2 linked regions of the Bacillus pumilus genome follow. The protein of the gene in region 2 interacts with the protein of the main gene of each other region in a pairwise test. Links are inferred from orthologs where the notes say so. Each region holds a gene or a part of one and is shown on either strand. Other genes may lie near its edges. The genes, in order: dnaI and dnaB.

Region 1 (10,338 bases), 1.1 Mb from region 2 along the record:
CCGCATCTGTTTCTGTTAGTCGATGAATGATCTCCGCCACACTTTTACAGGACTGTTCATTTAAGCCTTGCCGGAAAAAAGGCAGCGTTTGATCGGCGATCGAAAATACACGGTGTGTCTGCATCGCCTTTGCCTGCTCTTCTTGCCGAATGACTGACTGTAAAATCGATAAAAAGATAAAGCTGCCAATTCCATTCACAAAAATCATCGGCAAGGCAATGATACTCACAAGCCCCCAAGCATCAGCCAATGGCCTTGCAAATAGAAGGATAATAATCATCTGCAAGGATTCCATTGCCACACCAAAAAGTGCGGCTTGGCGAGGTGTCACCATTCGATTCTTCCGTTTAAATCTGCTGCCGACATAGCCTGCAATCACACCGGCTAAAATCGAAGAAATCGCACAGCTGAGTGCCGTGCTCCCTCCGAGTGAATAGCGATGAATTCCAGCTAAAAGCCCTGCACCAATGCCAACAAACGGCCCTCCTATCAATCCGCCCATTTCGATCCCCATGATTCTCGTATTGGCGATCGAGCTTGATGAGCCAAGATGATAGGAAAACTCATGATTCATGACCATCTGCTGCTGGATTTCAATTCCTGTGTAATTGCTGATAATACTAAAAGAAGCAAAAATAAAGACAAGGACCGCCTTTTTTCGAAACCCTTCATTATGAAGCAATAGATTGCGAAAGCCCTTCACATGGGCAAGCACAAACCCTAAAATAACGATGATCCCCACACGCTCGATCATCATAATAATTAAATGAAGCAAACCGGCCACCTCAATTGATGTATGTATTATTTACTGTCTTTCTATTCTATCATGTGCGGTCAATGTTCAATTATCTCTCAAATCTTTTCTTTATTGCCCTCATCTTCTATTGTAAAATGAACATGAGCCGTCACTTGCAATTGAAGGTAACACATACATAACAAGGGAGAAGATCATGAAAGCCGTATTTTTCGATTTAGATGATACTTTGCTTTGGGATGAAAAAAGCATTCACACAACTTTTCAGGAAACATGCCGCGAAGCGGAAAAGAAATATGGACTGAATCCAGCAACATTTGAACAGATTGTACGTGAAGAAGCAAGAAAGCTGTACTCTTCCTATGAAACATATGATTATACTGTCATGATCGGAATTAATCCTTTCGAAGGACTGTGGTCAAATTTTAGTGAACCGATTAGCGAAGGCTTTCAAAAGCTGAATGCCCTTGCACCAGAGTATCGCAAGAACGCTTGGACAAATGGCTTAAAAGAAGCAGGAATTGACGATGAGGCATTTGGACAATATTTGGCTGATTTCTTTGCAGCCGAGCGGAGAAAACGTCCATTTGTCTATGAAGAAACGTACCCTGTTTTAGACCGCCTGAAAGGCAGCTATGAATTGCTCCTTTTAACAAACGGAGATCCTAGTCTTCAAAAGGAAAAACTGGCAGGTGTTCCTGAGCTTGCACCTTATTTTAATGAAATTGTGATTTCAGGAGATTACGGGAAAGGCAAACCTGACCCTGGCATCTTTGAGCACTGCCTTCAGCTGTTAAATCTAACAAAAGACGATGTGATCATGGTTGGAGACAATCCAAAAACAGATATTCTTGGGGCATCTCGCGTTGGTATTCAAACCGTTTGGATCAATCGACATGGCAAGAAAAATGAAACAGATGTAACGCCAGATTATGAAATCAAAGACTTACATGAATTGTTTGATATATTAAAATAGAACAAAAGAGAAAACACCCTTCTCCTGACGAGTTTGGGTGTTTTTGTGTTTTCAAACTACACAATGGCGGCTAGACTTTGCGCTTGCTTGTCTAAGCTGCGGGCTGCTTCTCCTAACTACATTCATAAATTCCTCGCTTGCCTGCTTTACAAGATCGCGATTTGTAAACACCGTTGTCTTGGCCCGGCTCGTTCCGCTGCTGACCATACTTTCGTACTTTCCAAACGTATCATTCAAGAAACTGGATCACCAGTGGGAAATTTTTCCCCATAAGAAAAAGCCAATGATCTCAAGAGAAAGATCACTGACTGCTTCATTGGAAGTATTATTTTTTCGCTTCTGCTACTGCATGTTTCACAAAGGCTTCAAGATCCATTGTTTCTGAATCTTGCTCTCCGTATTTTCTTACATTGACAGCGCCATTTTCTGCTTCTTGATCTCCGACGACTAGCATGTACGGGATCTTTTGCATTTGCGCTTCTCTAATTTTGTATCCAATCTTTTCATCACGGCTGTCAAGCTCTACACGAAGGCCTTCAAGCTGCAAACGTTCTTGCACTTTTTTCGCATAGTCTAAATGGACAGACGGTGAAACCGGGATGACTTGGAATTGTACAGGTGCCAGCCATGTTGGAAGGGCTCCTTTGTATTCTTCAATTAAGAAGGCAACAAAGCGCTCCATTGTAGAGACAACACCTCTATGAATCACGACCGGACGATGATGCTTGCCATCTTCTCCGATATAGGTGAGATCGAAACGCTCTGGTAGTAAGAAGTCAAGCTGTACAGTAGACAATGTCTCTTCTTTTCCAAGAGCTGTCTTGACCTGTACATCAAGCTTCGGACCATAAAATGCCGCTTCTCCTTCTGCTTCATAATAATCATGACCAAGCTCGTCCATTGCATCCTTTAGCATCGATTGCGCTTTATTCCACATCGCATCATCGTCGAAATACTTCTCAGTATCTTCTGGATCACGGTAAGATAAGCGGAATGTGTAGTCATTCAAGCCAAAGTCTTGATACACTTCTTCAATTAAGCGAACTGTACGAATGAACTCTTCTTTGATTTGATCTGGACGAACAAAGATATGTGCATCGTTTAATGTCATCCCGCGAACACGCTGAAGGCCGGATAAAGCACCTGACATTTCATAGCGGTGCATTGTACCAAGCTCTGCAATACGAATTGGCAATTCACGATAGCTATGCGGCTCGTTTTTGTAAATCATCATATGGTGCGGACAGTTCATAGGACGAAGAACAAGATCTTCGTTATCCATTTCCATCACTGGGAACATGTCTTCTTGATAATGCGCCCAGTGCCCTGAAGTTTTATACAATTCGACATTCGCAAGAACTGGTGTATACACATGCTCATAACCAAGACGTACTTCTTTATCGACAATGTAACGCTCAATAACACGGCGGATCGTTGCGCCTTTTGGCAGCCAAAGCGGTAGACCTTGACCTACCTTTTGAGAGTTCGCAAACAGTTTCAGCTCTTTTCCTAGTTTACGGTGATCGCGTTCTTTCGCTTCTTCAAGCAGGCGTAAGTGCTCATTTAAATCTTCTTTGCTGAAGAAAGCTGTACCGTAAATACGCTGAAGCATTTGATTGTTGCTGTCACCTCTCCAGTATGCACCTGCAAGGCTTAACAGCTTAAACTCTTTGATTTTCCCTGTTGATGGCAAGTGAATGCCGCGGCAGAGGTCAAAGAATTCACCCTGCTCATAAATCGTCACGGCTTCACCTTCTGGAATCGCCTCTAACAGCTCAAGCTTCAATTGATCACCAATCGCTTCAAAGCGTTTTTTCGCTTCTTCTCTTGTTACTTCAATTCGCTCAATTGGCAAATTGCTGTTAATGATTTTTTTCATTTCTTTTTCAATCTTAGGTAAGTCTTCAGGTGTGATGGCAACATCGATGTCGACATCATAGTAGAAACCATTTTCGATCACAGGACCTACGCCAAACTGGACATGATGCTCTTTTCCATAAAGACGTTTGATCGCCTGTGCTAGCAAATGTGCTGTGCTGTGGCGCATAATGTCGAGTGCTTCTTCACTTTTATCTGTGATGATCTCGATTGTTCCACTTTCTAATAGCGGCGTACGCAGATCTATTTCTTTGCCGTTCAATTTACCGGCAAGCGCTTTTTTCTTTAGGCCCGGGCTAATTGATGCCGCGATGTCTTCTGTTGTAGCTGTTTTGTCAAACTCCTTGACTGCTCCATCTGGAAATGTAAGTTGAATTTGTTCTGACATCTCTGGTCACTCCTTTTTTTGGCAATATAAAAACCCCGCCCCCTGGAAAGGGACGAGGTTGAATAAACGGAATCGTGGTTCCACCCTTTTTCCCGTATTTGCAGCTTACGTTTTCATAAGCAAACACGGCTTGTGGTTCGATAACGGGAATTCCCGTCAGCCATTACTAAAAAGTTCACAGCTGATGTTCAAAGGTGGTAAAGCAAATGGACCTCTGCTAGGAAGCTTTCAGCCGCGGCTTCCCTCTCTTTAAGCGGGTGTTCATTTGTTCATGTCCTTATCAATACGGTCTCTGTATGAAGTTACACCGTATTATAAAACGTTTTTTCGTGAAAATCAAGAAAGCTTTTCACTTTTCTGTTCCAAATGGTCATGTACAAATTGAACATTCTGTTCTTGAAATGAATGAGCCGGGAATACCTCGACCCTTTCTTGAAAAATATTTTGAATGGTCTGCACCATCGAGTGACCCGTATCATTTGTAAATAGGTCAATCTTTTGCGGCGCTATGGATACGAGTGGTGCAATCAGCTGCGAATCAATATACATTGGATGCTCTCTTACAAACTGTCTGTCTATGTATTGTTTTTGATCACGCTCAGAAGCGTACCGAAATTCCCAAATCATCAGGCGGTCCTGATGCACAACATGTACTTTTTCGAGCTTAGGTTCTCTTGCCATCACATAGTCTCGAAGGGATTGAATGAAGTTTTGATATTCTTGTTCCATTTTGTATTCTTCAATGGAGACTTCAACATAGTTCTTCAGCCTCCTGTCATACTCTGACAGTCTAAATGTCATAAATGAACCAATTGAAAAAATACCTTGCTGTAAAGAAATGGTCTCAAGCTCCTTTGTTAACAGGGCTTCTCTTGACGGTTCTTGATGAATGCCGGGAATATCATCTAAATCCCCGTTCATAATACTGTGGGCGATTGAAAGAATTTGGTGCTGCTCTTCAGGATCTTTAAATAAATAGGTGTTTTCAAGGATGCTGCGCATGCGCTCATTTTCTTTGCATTCCAAAAAAAAGTGAACCAGTAATGGCCGCACAATGGGCTCAAGTCCTTCTTCTGATTCCTTCGCCTCTATGAGAAGCCGGTCTTTCCCTTGTTGAATTGACATGTGATGCCGACTGTCCAAGTGTTCAGCAAGATGTAAAAAAGCGGCGGTATCATATTCATCTTCAAAGATTATTTCAAGCATGTTTGTCCCCCCTAACGACATCTGTTACATATATATGGGGAAAACATAAAAAATAGACGCCTAAAATAAATCAGGCATCTTTCTTTTTAAAATGAGCGGAACGGAGATAAAGATCAGATAAATCAAACAAACGATCACTAAGGCGGCATAATTGCCGCTGACAAAGCTTGAGCCAAGGACATTTAATGCAACTGTACCCGGTATTAAGCCTAAAAAAGTAGCTGCCGTGAATGCACGATAATTCGCACGTGAAACTGCTGCCGCATAGCTGACAAAGTCAAAATGGATCGGGGCAATACGCAATAACAAAATATAAAGAAACCCATGCTCCTGAATGCGGGATGTCACCGCTCTCAGCTTCCGGCTGCTTGATTCTCTGCCTTTCTTTTTTGCACGAAAGGTTGTGGCAAGCAGGAAGGAGCCTGTTGCTCCGGCGGTAGCACCAACGAGGGCATAAATCGTCCCAAGAACACTGCCGAATGCTAAACCTGCTGCCAGCGAAAAGACCGTAAGTGGGACGAGAACAAACGGGCGAAAAAGAGATAAGAACAGAAAAACAAAGGGAGCCAGCAGCCCAAATTGAAGCACCCAATTCTTCACATCTTTCGGCGCCAGCTGAAGGTGCTGTTTGTTCAGCCACCAAAGTAAAGCAGCGAGACCTGCAATCACGAGAAAAAGCAGCCATTTTCTTTTGTTCATTTCATTTGCTCCTCCTTCAGGTGATAGACGCTTTTATAAATGACGGCGGTTTTCTCCTTCGAGCAAGACTGCCTCTGCTAAATAAAGAATCCGTTCCATTAAACGAGCGGCTTTGACCTCTTCTTTTTCCCCGCGCTGTGAGTACGTAAAGTGGTGTTTCAGTTCACTTGGTGAGAAATTAGAAGAGAAGAAAGTCGGCAGCTGCTCTGCCATACGGTATTGTAAGATCGTTCCGAGCAGTTCATCTCGAACCCAGCTTGTCATCGACTCTGCCCCAATATCATCAAGCATTAAAATAGGGGTGGATTTGACCATGTTCAGCTTTGCTTCCAGTGTATGATCGGCTAACGAATTTTTTAACTCTCTCACAAATTCAGGCACGTACACTAGGAGAGATGGGTATTCCTTCTCCGCTAGCTGCTGCGCAATGGCTGCCAGAATATACGTTTTTCCTACTCCAAACTTTCCGTGTAAATATAAACCCTTCCCTTTGCCCGTCTCATCATAGCTTTGCAGGAATTGACCTACTTTTTGAATGACTTCCTGTCTTCCCACAACGTTCAGATCAGTGAACGTCGCTTGAAGAACATTTTGCGGAATGTACATGCTTTTCATAAGCTCTTGCTGTTTTTTCTGTCTATCGAGCCGCAGCTTGACTGGGCAGGGGGAATATTCAATATCAATACTCTGACCTTTGATCACAAGCTTCGGGTGATACCCGTCTAAAATCGCATTGACGTTCTCTTCATCTAAGCAATATGAACAACCCTTCGACTGCTGCACATATTCAAAAAGCCGGTTCAAACTACGATTGATCATGTCTTCGTGTATTTCTTCTTGATGCTCCTGTAAAAAGGCTCTTACATCTTCATCAGATAACACACTCTCTTTAATCTGATTGTATCTCACACGAAAATCTACTCGTCCTTTTAACTGTTCAAATGAACGACCGATCGGTTTCATCCCCATCTCACCTCACCTTAATGTGCATTGTACTTTTTCATATTTTTAAACTGATCTAACAGTTTTTCTTTTTCTCGTTCGAGGTCTTCTGTCGACAGACTGTCTAATTGTTCTTTTGCCGGCTGTTCTTTCGTTTCAGTTTCTTTCATCCAGTCAGGAAGCTTCTCTTCTCGGACAACTTTCCCTGATCCATATGTGCTGCGCTGCTTTTTCTGCTGCGCCCACTCTGTCATTTGCTTGTTCTCTTCTTTGGCAATTTTCATGGCTGCCGCTACGGTTTTAATTTTCTTTCTCACCCAATGAGCGGCGATTTTTTGCATATATGTTTTCGACAGCTTCATATCTGTTTTCAGTAATGTATAGTAGATCAAAACGTTCATGACACCTGGCTCTAGCTGCTGCTCGAGCATAATATCTTCGACAATTCTTAAGTCGGCATACGTTGGCTCAATGCCGTCAGCCATATCTTTTAGCAGCTCCCTAGGCGAAATATGATCGAGCTTTTCAATCAATTTCGCATCTGGCGTATCTGCCACTGGCGCCTTTGAAGCATCTTGACGCAAGTGTCTCGGCTGTTTTTGATCAATGAGTTTTGGCTGCTCGCCTCTGTATTCAATTTGGTACCAGTCTCTTGCGGCTTTTCTCAGCTCTTCTGTTGAGATCATTTGATCCGAACCGCAGGCACCTGCTACAATATTTTGCATTTGAAGCGGGGTGATGCCGTATACAACGGCTAACTTCTTAATGGTTTCTTTCACCTGCTTTGTCAAAGCCTTTCTTGGAATCATCATATCAGACATGCCCGCTAGCAATAGATCGAAATCAAAGGAATCGTCTGAGAGCGGAGCCGGCTGACTCGATCCAACGGTCACATATTCATAGCCCTGATCAAGTGACGACGCCTGATTGATTTCTTCTGTCATCCTTCGTTCACCTGGCTGCAATACGTGAAAGACTTCTTCAAACGACCGCGAGATGTTCTTTGCCTCTGCAGGAACACCTGGATAAGAAAAATAATCACGAAGCTGCTTATATTTTGCTTTCTCTACACGATGGTACAGCAGGACATTCAGCATACCATCCTGGAAAAACTCATCTGGTCTTAGCGGCGGCACAAGCTCATATGTAAACAGTCTGCCTTCTTCCGTTTCCTGTTCATATGTGCGGAGTAAACCAATCGCTTCAAGCTTTAAACGTTCCTCAAAAATATCATTTAAATTCGTTTGCAGCATGACCATGAGCTGCCGATGAGGTGCGGGTTTCCCCCACATACGATTTTGTTCCAGCTCTCCCCACAGCGTCATATATAAGCTGAAAGCGGACATGCCTATAAGCGGCTGATATAAAAGAGTAATGAGCTGTCTATCGATGTCACCGAGCAATGAAGCGCTTTTGACGACATACGGATCGACGGCTAGCACTTCCTTCCAATGCTCTGTCATATGCTGATCCTCCCCATGAATTGCAATTGTTTCTATTGTACACCCTTTTTGCGTTTTACGCTTTACGCAGGAAAAAGAGCGTGAAGAATCTTCAGCTCTTTTTTAGCGTTCTTTCTTTAATAAATCTTTTAATTCATCAATAAAGACGTTGATATCTTTAAACTGCCGGTAAACTGAGGCAAACCTGACGTAAGACACTTCATCAATTTTTGCCAGCTCGTCCATCACCATTTCACCTACAAGCTCGCTTTTCACTTCTGACATGCCTTGATTACGCAGTTCTTTTTCGATATTAAAGCAGACATCCTCCAGCTGCTTTAAAGCAACAGGACGCTTTTCACACGCTTTAATGAGTCCTCTCAGCATCTTTTCGCGGCTGAATTCTTCTCGAATCCCTTCTTTTTTCACCACAATCAGCGGTAATTCTTCTAATTTCTCAAACGTCGTAAAGCGATACTGGCAGCTTTCGCACTCTCTTCTACGACGGATGGATTTCCCTTCATCTACTGGTCTTGAATCAAGCACCCTTGTGCCAAGGTGCTGACATGTGGGACATTTCATTTCATCAGCTCCGATCTATTCTTGGAAGTTGTTTGTCTAGTTCATCATAAAGAGACAAAACGGCCTTCTGACTATAACCAAAATCTGTTGGCAGGACCGTTTCTGTTGTCACATTAAAATCGACAGCTGTTTCAAAAGGACGAATTGAAATGACAGTCGCTACGAGAAAGGCTTTTTTCGGCATTCTGATGTTTGCGCTGATTTCACCTCGTTCTGCTGAAACAGATGTCACTTGATAGGAATCGTTTCGGGAAAGCATGGCTTCCACCGCTTGAAAAACTTGTGCATTCGTCGTTTTGTAGTAATGGCTTTTCAGTTCTGACACTGGATGCTCGTCAGATGTTTCTGTATGGTTTGACATGAACCGTTTGAACTTTTGTCCTAAAGTCATATACGTATCCCCTTTGCCATAATGCCTCTTCTTTATTTTATAAAAAAAACCTTTGTTTTCCTAGAACAAAAGTATAGACAAGTTGGGGAATGTTGGATTTTGTATATCAAACAAATATAAAAAGGAGCATAACACAAAGGCATTTCAATGCTTTTGGCCAGCTCCCATTGCAATCTTTTTTATGTTTACAGTGCTTTGGCTTGTGCCTGTTTCACTTGTACAGGTCCCATGCCTCGAGGAATTTCGATGTTTTCTCTTGTTTCGGCACCTAATTCATCTCCGATATGATCTGCTGCGATATTCGGATCTAGGTCGCCGCAAGTATAAACATCTATGCTCGCATAACCATGTTCAGGAAAGCTGTGAATTGTCAGATGAGATTCAGAAATAATGACAACTCCACTTACTCCTTGAGGTGCAAATTTGTGAAAAGCAACCTCTCTTACTTCAGCTCCTGATTTCAAAGCTGCGTTTACAAACGTTTTTTCAATAAAATCCATGTCGTTCAGTTTATCACAGTCGCATCCCCATAGCTCGGAGATAACGTGACGTCCGATTGTTTCCATCATGGACCCCCCTTAAACAAGAATGAAAGAGTGAAGTTCTAAGCAGCCGGACCGGACATATACCACGGGGGAAAGTTAGTCCAAAGAGGTCCTAACCCTTTAAGTATACCCGAATGAGTCTGCGAACAAGAAGTTCACGAAAAATAGTATACTTTGTTTAGACCCATTTTGCAAGCTGTGTTTTTAGTGGGATTTTCTCTCATTTCTTGAAAAGGGACGTTCGTCTTCTTCATTTCAAACAGCAGAAAGCTCTTTCATCTGCGAACCGACAAACTTCACAAGATCCACCACTCTGCATGAATAACCCCATTCATTGTCATACCATGCAAGAACTTTTACTTTTCTATCCTCCATCACCATCGTTGTCAGTCCATCCACGACAGCTGAATAAGGGTTCGTGTTAAAGTCTGTAGAAACAAGCGGCTCATCCGTGTAATCTAAAATACCGGATAGAGAAGTTTTTGATGCATTTGAGAAGGCTGCATTTACTTCTTCTGCTGTGACATCTTTTTTC
Region 2 (10,295 bases):
TCTTAATAACTGAAATAACGCTTTTCTTAATTGCTGCTTCGATTCCGTTGCACGCTTATCCCCTCTGTAGCAGTCCGCCACAAGCCATTCTCCCCTTCCTATGAACTTCAACAGATTCCGCTTTTCTGTTGGTTGAATCCTCAAGGCTGATGAATTAACTTTAATCTAACACAATGAAAAAAAGGAAGCATCTGACAACCTATAAGGAGTGATGATCATGGAAACAACTACACCAACTGCCGTGCAAAAAGCGTTATTAAGAGGAAAAAACAAGCAAGATCCGTATAACCCATTTGATTGGTATGCCAACATGCGTCAGACATCACCTGTTCATTTTGACGAAGCCAGCCGAACATGGAGTGTATTCACCTATGAGGAAGCAAAACGTGTGACAATCGATAAAAATACCTTTTCTAGTCAGCCTCCTAAAGACCAGCGGAAGCATTCACTGATGAAAACAATGGTGATGATGGACCCTCCCAAACACACTCGAATCCGCTCCATTGTGAGCAAAGCCTTTACACCTCGAGTCATGAAATTGTGGGAGCCGCGTATTCAAGAATTGATGGAGGAACTCATGGCACAAATAGAAGGAAAAAACGAGATTGACCTAGTGCAAGCCATCTCTTATCCGCTTCCTGTCATTGTCATTGCAGAGCTTTTAGGTGTGCCCTCAGAGCATAAACAATCCTTTAAAGAATGGTCTGATATTCTCGTCAGTATGCCTAAAAGTGAAGATGAGGAGGATGTCGCTGAATGGCAGAAAATTCGGGACCAAGGAGAGGCTGATATGATGGCGTTTTTTGCAGACATCATTGAAAGGAAACGTCACAACCTCGGTGATGATTTGATTTCCCTCCTCATTCAAGCTGAGGAGAATGGAGACAGGCTGTCAGCGGATGAATTAATACCATTCTGTAATCTTCTTCTTTTAGCCGGCAACGAAACAACCACCAATTTGATCTCCAATCTGATCTTCAGCTTGTTAGAACAGCCGGGTGCGTATGAAGCGCTCGTTCAATCACCTGAGCTCATCCCGCGTGCTGTAGAGGAGGCCGTCCGTTTTCGTGCACCCGCTCCTACGATCGTCCGCTATGTCACAGAAGACACAGAGCTTGGGGGAAAAGTGCTGAAAAAGGGAGACAATGTGATTGTGTTTCTTGCTTCTGCCAACCGGGATGAGCGTCAATTTTCAAATGCACATGAATTCGATATACACCGCCACCCTAATCCTCATATTGGTTTCGGGCACGGTATTCATTTCTGTCTTGGCGCACCACTTGCCCGCTTGGAAGCATGTACTGCCATCAAGGCCTTATTGGACCGATATGAGTCACTAGAGCTCCTCTCCTATATGCCGATGACAAACAGCGGCATGTATGGGCTGAAAGAGCTGAAGCTGCGCGTCACACTTCGTTCATAACAGAAAAGACTCCCACCAAGCATGGGAGTCTTTTTTAAACGGGGGTAATTCCTTCTGTGTTCATGAGCACAACTCGATATCCATCTGGATCTTCAATGGTTGCCCCTCCTCGATCCCAGTATGGGTTCGTAGAGGTGACTTGCCGTCCGCCAAATGAGATCAGTCTCTCTTTCATCTGCTGAAACTCCTGTTCATCAGGAATATAAAAAACAAGCAGCTGTTCTGGATGCGGAACGGGCAGGCTCTCTTCTTCTTCATGTTTGGTGATTTCTAAATGAACATGCTGATGAGGAAGCCCCAGCATCACACCATCGTATCCTTCATGCTGATCAAATGAACCTATTCGTTTGAGCCCTAAGCCTTTTTCATAAAAAGAAACAACCTCTTCCATGTTGACGGTTGGACGTGCGATGCGTAATTGAGCGGCTTCGAACTGTTGAAATTTCATCAGTCATCACTCCTTTTCTCCTTTTAGTATACGATTTCTCTCTCTCCCTCTCCTCCTCATTTCGACCGTTTTTCAATCATTCTTTCGATGTAGATCCATCAAAAAAAAGCCCAGCTTCTTGAGCTGGGCTTTAAGCACCGGGCGGAACACCCGCATCGTCAAACCTTCTTTCCAGATTGACGAATTTGTTATATTCTTTGACGAACGCCAGTGATACTGTACCAACTGGACCGTTACGCTGTTTGGCAATGATGATTTCAATAATGTTCTTATTCTCTGATTCTTTGTCGTAGTAATCATCACGATAAAGGAATGCCACGATATCGGCATCCTGCTCGATACTTCCTGATTCACGAATATCAGACATCATTGGACGTTTGTCCTGACGCTGCTCTACTCCGCGTGAAAGCTGAGACAAAGCAATAACCGGAACTTCAAGTTCCCTTGCCAGCGATTTTAACGCCCTAGAGATTTCAGAAACCTCTTGCTGACGGTTATCGCTTGATCGTCCGCTCCCTTGAATGAGCTGCAAGTAGTCAATCAGGATCATGCCAAGACCGTTTTCTTGCTTCAAACGGCGGCATTTCGAGCGAATTTCACTTACCCTGATTCCAGGTGTATCATCAATGAAAATCCCACTATTTGATAGCGAGCCCATCGCCATTGTCAGCTTGCCCCAGTCCTCTTCTGTCAGATTACCGGTTCTTAGGTTCTGTGCATTGATATTTCCCTCTGCACAAAGCATACGCATGACAAGCTGCTCAGCCCCCATCTCTAAACTAAAGATGGCGACACTTTCGTCTGTCTTCGTCGCGACATTTTGTGCAATGTTCAATGCGAAGGCTGTTTTCCCTACCGATGGACGAGCCGCTACAATAATCAAGTCATTTCGCTGGAATCCAGCAGTCATCCGGTCAAGCTCAGAGAATCCCGTTGGAATCCCTGTGATATCGCCTTTTCGGTTATGAAGCTGTTCAATATTATCATATGTCTGAACAAGAACGTCCTTAATGTTTTGGAAGGCTCCTGAGTTTTTACGCTGCGCCACTTCCATAATGGTCTTTTCAGCATCACTCAACAGATCCTCTACTTCATCCTCACGCGTGTACCCATCCTGTGCAATGGTTGTCGCCGTACGGATCAGACGTCTTAAAATTGATTTCTCTTCTACAATTTTTGCATAGTATTCTATGTTTGCGGCAGTTGGGACAGAATTCGCAATATCGGTTAAATACGAAATCCCGCCTACCTCTTCTAGTAAATCTGTATTGGCCAGTTCAGAAGTCACCGTAACAAGATCGACCGGTTCCCCTCTATCGCCAAGTACAAGCATCGCATTGTAAATCTTTTGATGCGACATTCTATAGAAATCCTCTGGAATTAATACCTCAGAAGCGAGCGTGAGCGCAGATGGTTCTAAAAAAACAGCACCTAATACGGCCTGCTCGGCTTCTATATTTTGCGGCGGCAGCCGGTCATCGAGAAGTTCCGTCATGCCAAGCACCGTCCTTTCATAAAAAAATACGCTACTCATCATTTTAACATTTTCATCAATAAAAAAGTGAAAAACATCGACTATAGTCAAAATTACCATGAGGATGTTTCGTTGAACAGTGTGTTTCTGAACAGCAAAACTAACGCATTTCAATAGAAAAGACTCTGTAACATAAATTGTTATAGAGTCCTTCATTGTCGCTAATGGGATTTGTATCTGTTGCCGTTCACATTTTGTTAATCTATCGTTTTCTTCACTCCATAATTTTCTTTTTGTCCAATGTCATGTAAAGACCCATTTTGATAACCAATAGATAACACCAAATCGGGAATAGAATCAAACCCGTTTTTGGCTAGATCAAATAACTGTGCTCCGTAATGTGAAGCGGCAATGCTTGCATTTTCTGCTGTGTATGGATTTTTCAGGAGTTCTTCTTTGTATATATCAAAAATATTCTTCCCGTTATCCGTTACAAATTGACCGTTTACAATGCTTAAATCTTTTAAATTGTAGCCTGTGACCGTTTTGATTTGATTAACAAGGTGGAATTTGGCAAGAGAATCAGGCGTGAATTGAGTAGAATCGTCAGATCTGCTTTTCATGATGTGGAAAAATAATTCTCTTGTATTGTTGGTTGTATTTAATAGGTCTTCTATTTGTTTGGTCAGCGATTCGTCTGTTGAACCACTCACCAATAATTTGAAATGATTTGGGTCAATGGTAAAAGTTAAATTTGTGTTTTTAGGAATGGTTATACCGTTTTTAGAGAATAAATCTTGCAATTGTTCGTTGACCTTTTGCCGATTGAATATTTTTTTCTCTACGCTTTCTTGGGTAGGATCGTACCGTTTTTCATTACGGAAGATGGCGTCATTAAAGTCATATTGACCTCCTTTTCCAGAATTAGCCCAGCCAATCTCCATCGTATAAGCAGCTTCTCTCTCTACTTTAGTTAGATCATTCCTGAAATAAGGAGAGTAAGAATTTCTATACTTATCGTGTATATGACCATGAGGATTTTTGAAACGTTTATTTTGTTCATTTATTTTTTCATATTTTTCATCTAATATTTTCATTCGTCTATCAGCTTCGGTCATCACCTCATTTGTACTTTTAATAGCTGATTGACCTTTATAGTCTATTCGGTTCTGATTGTTTGAAGCACCTGCCGTGTATGACGTATTAATATTCATTTTGATTCTCCTTTTAAAAAAATTAGTGATTATTAAATATATCGGCAATTCAGTTAAAATTTGTTAGTTCTGATCCGATATAGTAATTATTACAAGGAGGGTTAAAATATGACAAATACTATCTTCAAACGTTTTTTATTACCTGCATTGGTATTAGTGCTTGTTACTAGTTTTTTTGCACCTAATTCAGCGGAAGCAGCTATTACAGGGAATAACAGCCCTAACACAGCAAGCTCAATGGGATATTGGAAAAATAGTCGTCCAGATACAACAATCTTACCTGAAGGTGAAAATGAAGCGTATTATCAGTTCACGATCAATAAGGGTGAAAGGGTTTATGTGCGAAGTTCATATGATAAGCAATATACGGGGATGAAAATCGAGGTGTATAATTCGAAGAGTTCTAAGCCAGGGTCAAGAGTGATTAATCCTGATTCAGTAACGCCCTTTATATTTGCAAATACTGGTGACGTTACTTCAACTTCAGAAACTTATTTTGTGAAAGTGACCCGTGGTACATATACAGGGAATATGTATTTTACTGTCTCCATTCAAGATCGTATCAAATCTGGAAATGGGACATTCAATTTTACGGGAGCCGCTACCAACTCGGGGAATACTTCTTTGAATTTTTTGGGAGTTGATTCTTCTATCATTACAATGGATTTAACGAACAATTCTTCTATCCCTAACAATGCAATCGTTAAATCGATTTCAACAACTAGTACCCAATCGCCTAACCAAGGAAATGTCACACACAAACTGATGGCTGATGAAAACAAGATTTGGAACGAATCCGTTTTTTCCTCTGCAACAAGTGGTTCTTACCGTATTTCTCTGGAAGATCAATTAAAAGTCGCTCAAAAATGGAGCTTTAAGTACAATGCAAAAGCTACAGCGAGATCTACTATGAGCAATGTCAAAGCCGATATCCGTTACGAATATGATGTCACAGATGGATTCTAATTTAATGGTGTTTACAGACATGTTCACCAATTGATCAAAAAGTAAGGGTACATCCCTTACTTTTTTAATTGTGGCATTTTTGATGCTATACTTCGCCACTCTTAAAACAGCTACGCATGATATTGAATAAGTTGTGAGATATGATCACCAGCTTTTTGAAAAATCCTCCTCTTTTTTCCTAAAAATACAAGTGGGTCTATAGACTTATTTTTCCTCAAAATTATTTCAAGAAGAAAAGCCTATATTTATTCCTGAATCAAACAGAAGAAAACAGTAAATATTCCGAGGCAGTCCAGGTCTTTTGACATTTCTCCTCTTTTTAAATGACAAGGTCCGGTATTCCCTATTTCAAATCATTTGTTAGTGAGTTAGTCCTTTATTTTCTGAATATTAAGATTAAAATATCCAATACACAACTTTATGAACATTTGACTTCATAATTGATAACCATTATCATTTGATTTGCTTGCGTGATAGTTGAGAATCATTTTCATTTGGAGGAACCATTCTTCAATTACTACACTCTTCCAATATCCGCAAGCCTGCTTTTATCATTGTATGAGGGTCGAATTTGAGGAAGGAGATTTTCTAAATATGTCCAAACGCCCTGAAGGAATGGGTACTGAGGATTCACTTTTCGGAGAAAGCCGTCCTTTTTTTATACCTGGGACGGAGCAACTGGATATCACAGCGCACCCATACAGACTTTTTATATTTAAACCGAATACTACTCCTCCAGCGGCTGGTTTTCCAGTCATGTACGTGCTTGATGGGAATTCACTTTTTGGCACAATGGTCGAAGCCATTCGTTTACAGTCAAGAAAACCTGAAAAAACAGGTGTCGTACCTGCCATCATTATTGGAATTGGCTATCAGACAGAAGCGCCCTATCATCCGCTCAGGCATTATGATCTCACTCTTACCAGCCCTGATGCTTCCATTGGGGGCAAAAGAAAGGACTTCTCCATCCATACATATGGCGGGGCCTCTGCTTTCTTTTCTTTTTTAGAAAAGACTGTAAAGCCTTATATCGAGCAACGCTTTCCGATCAACCTGAGTCGTCAAACACTGTTTGGGCATTCTCTTGGCGGTCTTTTTGTATTACACACACTATTTGAGCACCCTGATGCTTATCAGACATATATTGCGGGCAGTCCTTCTATCCACTGGAATAAAAAATTATTTCTAGAAAAAGAATACCAATTCACCAACCGTATACGTCAGGTGCCTATGGATGTAAGGCTGTTTGTAGGTGTAGGTGAGCTAGAAAAACATCATCCATGTCAAATGAATGATCATGCAAAGTCACTAGCAAATCGTATGTTGCCTTTATCCTCATATGGCTTACATACGGCCTATCATGAGTTCCCTGAAGAAGGACATACGTCCGTTTTACCGGTGCTGATGAATTACGCTTTCCGTTTTGCACTCTATCATGATGATCCTTTAACAACCACAGACATGAAAGAAAGGTAGTGAACACATGAAACATAGTGGTCTATCTCAAAAGATTGCCCTTATCACAGGCGCAGGACAAGGTATTGGGCAAGCAGTCGCAAAAAGACTATCCGAAGAAGGTGCGATCATTGCAGCAGTTGACGCAAATGAAGATCAGCTGCAAAGCACCATCCAACAAATGAATGATGAAGGCATACGCGCCTTTGCCTATCCAGGTGACATTACCGATCAAGCTTCTGTTCAGCACATTGTCGATCAAATTGAAAAGCAGCTCGGACCCATTTATTTACTAGTCAATGTAGCAGGCATTCTTCGAATCGGTTCTATTGACCAGCTTTGTGCAGATGACTGGCACCAAACCTTCGCAGTCAACACACATGGTGTCTTTTACGTATCTCAAGCTGTCTCCAAATACATGATGAAAAGATCAGAAGGGGTCATTGTGACCGTCAGCTCTAACGCAGGTGCCATCCCTAGAATGAATATGGCTGCCTATGCCGCATCAAAAGCCGCAGCTACTTCCTTTACAAAAACGCTTGGATTAGAGCTAGCAGCCTATGGAATCAGATGCAATGTCGTCTCTCCTGGCTCTACCGCAACACCTATGCAATGGGCTTTATGGTCTGATGAACAAGGAGCAGATCAGGTGATTAAAGGTTCATTAGAGACGTATAAAACCGGTATTCCTTTACAAAAAATCGCTGATCCTCAAAACATCGCTGATGCAGTCATCTTCTTTGCATCTGAGCAATCCAGTCATATTACGATGCAGAATCTCACGATTGATGGTGGCGCAACACTCGGAATCTAGCATTTCATCAAAAAGGAGGCCTTTTCATGAAACATTCATTATTGTCGTCAGAAGAAAAAGTACAGTTGATTCAAGACTATCAGCCAGGCGCTTTTTTCCTTGCTTCCCCTAAACGTACGATACTGGCAGAAGGGATTTTCCAGCATATTGAAACCAATCAGCTAAATGAACTATCCACAAGGGTAGCTCACGTATTTGACGCTGCCAAACAAGCTGGTATTCGAACACCGATTGTTGCTGGTGCTGTTCCGTTTGATCCGGCGCAACCCGTTCGTTTAAGTGTTCCAATCCATGTACAGTTTAGTGATCCACTCGAATTTCATCAAGGAGATGAGGAGTCGGAAGTGGCAGCTCCATCCTATGAGGTGACGCCTGTTCCCTCTCCAGATGTCTACATGAATGGTGTGAACGAAGGGTTAGCTAAAATTGAGAAAGGAGAGCTTAGCAAAATCGTACTCTCTAGATCTCTCTATCTCAAATCAAATCGAGAAATTAATACGAAAGCAATACTTGAACGACTTGCTCGTCATAATACGACTGGCTATACGTTTGCTGCAAATGTAGCTGACCCGGAATCTTCCCAAAAGCGCACACTGCTTGGGGCAAGCCCTGAGCTGCTTCTTTCAAAAACTGGTTCATCTGTTATTTCCAATCCACTTGCTGGTTCTCGGCCACGCAGTTCAGATCCAGTAGAAGACCAGCGTCGTCACGATGAACTCCTTACTTCAGCGAAGGATTTACACGAGCATGCAGTGGTTGTCGATGCTGTCACTAAAGCGCTTGCTCCTTACTGTCATACACTAGATGTGCCTGCATCACCATCCGTCATACAAACAGAAACGATGTGGCATTTATCTACTGTCGTTAAAGGTGAATTAGCAGATGCAGGTGTATCCTCAATTGATTTAGCGCTTAGCCTTCATCCAACACCCGCAGTATGCGGAACACCTACAGCAGATGCTCGTGAAGCAATCCAAGCGATTGAACCCTTCGATCGAGGATTTTTCACAGGAATGATCGGTTGGTCAGATGCAAATGGTGATGGTGATTGGATTGTCACCATTCGTTGTGCAGAAGCTGAGGGGCACTCCCTTCGCCTCTTTGCTGGTGCAGGAGTGGTCAAAGGATCAAAGGCAGAAGAAGAGCTAGCCGAAACATCTGCAAAATTCAACACGATGCTTCATGCGATGGGCATCCATCAGTTATAAAAATACATAGGAGATGACAAAACATGTTTGTTCAACCACCTACATGGCCAGAAGAATTTGCAAAACGCTACCGTGAAAACGGCTGTTGGCGTGGGGAAACCTTTAGCGGCATGCTTCGTGAACGCGCCGCATCGTTAGGGAATAAAACAGCAATTACATACGCTGATACGCACATGAGCTACCAAGAACTTGATGAGCGCGTCAGCAGTCTTGCCGCCGGTTTTCATCAGCTTGGAATTCAAAAGGGAAGTCGAGTTGTCGTTCAGCTTCCTAACATTCCTGCTTTTTTTGAAGTCATTTTCGCTTTATTTCGAATCGGTGCTTTACCCGTCTTCTCGCTACCATCTCATAGAAGCAGCGAAATCACTTATTTTATTGAGTTTGCCGAAGCAGACGCATATGTCATACCAGATATCGATGGTAGCTTTGATTATCGATCACTCGCACGTCAAGTGAAAGAAAAGCTTCCCTCATTACCTCATGTCATTGTTGCAGGGGAAGCTGAGGAATTCCTTGACTTGGATGATCTGCGCAAGGACCCATCACTTGATCCTCAAATTCATGTAGAGGCAAGCGATATTGCGTTTCTTCAGTTATCTGGAGGCAGCACAGGCCTTTCAAAGCTCATTCCTCGCACACATGATGACTATATTTATAGTCTTTGGAAAAGCAATGAGGTGTGCGAGCTTACACAAGATAGTGTGTATCTAGCTACACTTCCAGTTGCACACAACTATCCATTAAGCTCGCCTGGAGTCCTTGGGACGTTATACGCAGGTGGAAGAGTCGTTCTTGCACCTGGATCAAGCCCTGATGTAGTCTTTCCACTCATTGAAAAAGAACGAGCGACCATTACCGCTGTGGTTCCACCTATCGCATTGATTTGGCTAGAGGCCGCTCCTCATCGATCAGATGACTTATCGAGTCTTGAGGTCTTACAAGTCGGTGGTGCTAAATTAAGTGCTGAAGCAGCAAAACGAGTGATGCCTGCCCTTGGGTGTAAATTACAGCAAGTTTTTGGCATGGCAGAAGGTCTGGTCAACTATACCAGACTAAATGATCCTGAACATGTCATTATTCATACACAAGGACGCCCGATGTCTGAATATGATGAGGTACTAGTGGTAGATGATGAGGACAAGCCCGTCCCGAATGAAGTGGCTGGACATCTTTTAACAAGAGGACCTTATACGATTCGTGGCTACTATAAAGCTGATGAACAAAACAAAAAAGCATTTACACCCGATGGCTTTTACAGAACAGGTGACATCGTGCGATTAACCAAAGAAGGAA

The links.
Region 1: the proteins of dnaB (region 2) and dnaI interact in binary tests that used the Bacillus subtilis proteins (3 or more experiments, as listed by UniProt). The link is inferred for Bacillus pumilus from one-to-one orthologs.

The regions. Positions count from the first base shown.
Region 1 is NZ_CP046128.1:2,470,511-2,480,848, forward strand. Bases 4,900-7,812 are described here. They hold dnaI (primosomal protein DnaI), read right to left. Parts: upstream 6,865-7,812; coding sequence 5,935-6,864; downstream 4,900-5,934. Other genes in these bases: ytxC (putative sporulation protein YtxC), read right to left, coding at 4,900-5,202; GKC25_RS12570 (TVP38/TMEM64 family protein), read right to left, coding at 5,263-5,901; GKC25_RS12580 (replication initiation and membrane attachment family protein), read right to left, coding at 6,882-7,812. Outside these bases: GKC25_RS12545 (sensor histidine kinase), read right to left, coding at 1-775; GKC25_RS12550 (HAD family hydrolase), read left to right, coding at 951-1,730; thrS (threonine--tRNA ligase), read right to left, coding at 2,056-3,996; more of ytxC, read right to left, coding at 4,333-4,899; more of GKC25_RS12580, read right to left, coding at 7,813-8,306; transcriptional regulator NrdR, read right to left, coding at 8,409-8,867; GKC25_RS12590 (hypothetical protein), read right to left, coding at 8,872-9,258; speD (adenosylmethionine decarboxylase), read right to left, coding at 9,444-9,824; GKC25_RS12600 (glyceraldehyde-3-phosphate dehydrogenase), read right to left, coding at 10,059-10,338. UniProt on the Bacillus subtilis protein: Helps load the DnaC replicative helicase onto single-stranded (ss)DNA and simulates the helicase activity; in the presence of DnaB more helicase activity is seen.
Region 2 is NZ_CP046128.1:3,548,191-3,558,485, forward strand. What follows is about bases 1,185-4,054. They hold dnaB (replicative DNA helicase), read right to left. Parts: upstream 3,367-4,054; coding sequence 2,002-3,366; downstream 1,185-2,001. Other genes in these bases: GKC25_RS18130 (cytochrome P450), read left to right, coding at 1,185-1,423; GKC25_RS18135 (VOC family protein), read right to left, coding at 1,458-1,871; GKC25_RS18145 (DUF4885 family protein), read right to left, coding at 3,603-4,054. In the rest of the region: GKC25_RS18125 (TetR/AcrR family transcriptional regulator), read right to left, coding at 1-111; more of GKC25_RS18130, read left to right, coding at 218-1,184; more of GKC25_RS18145, read right to left, coding at 4,055-4,559; GKC25_RS18150 (hypothetical protein), read left to right, coding at 4,668-5,525; GKC25_RS18155 (alpha/beta hydrolase), read left to right, coding at 6,120-7,001; GKC25_RS18160 (2,3-dihydro-2,3-dihydroxybenzoate dehydrogenase), read left to right, coding at 7,009-7,794; isochorismate synthase DhbC, read left to right, coding at 7,821-9,002; GKC25_RS18170 ((2,3-dihydroxybenzoyl)adenylate synthase), read left to right, coding at 9,026-10,295. UniProt on the Bacillus subtilis protein: The main replicative DNA helicase, it participates in initiation and elongation during chromosome replication. Travels ahead of the DNA replisome, separating dsDNA into templates for DNA synthesis.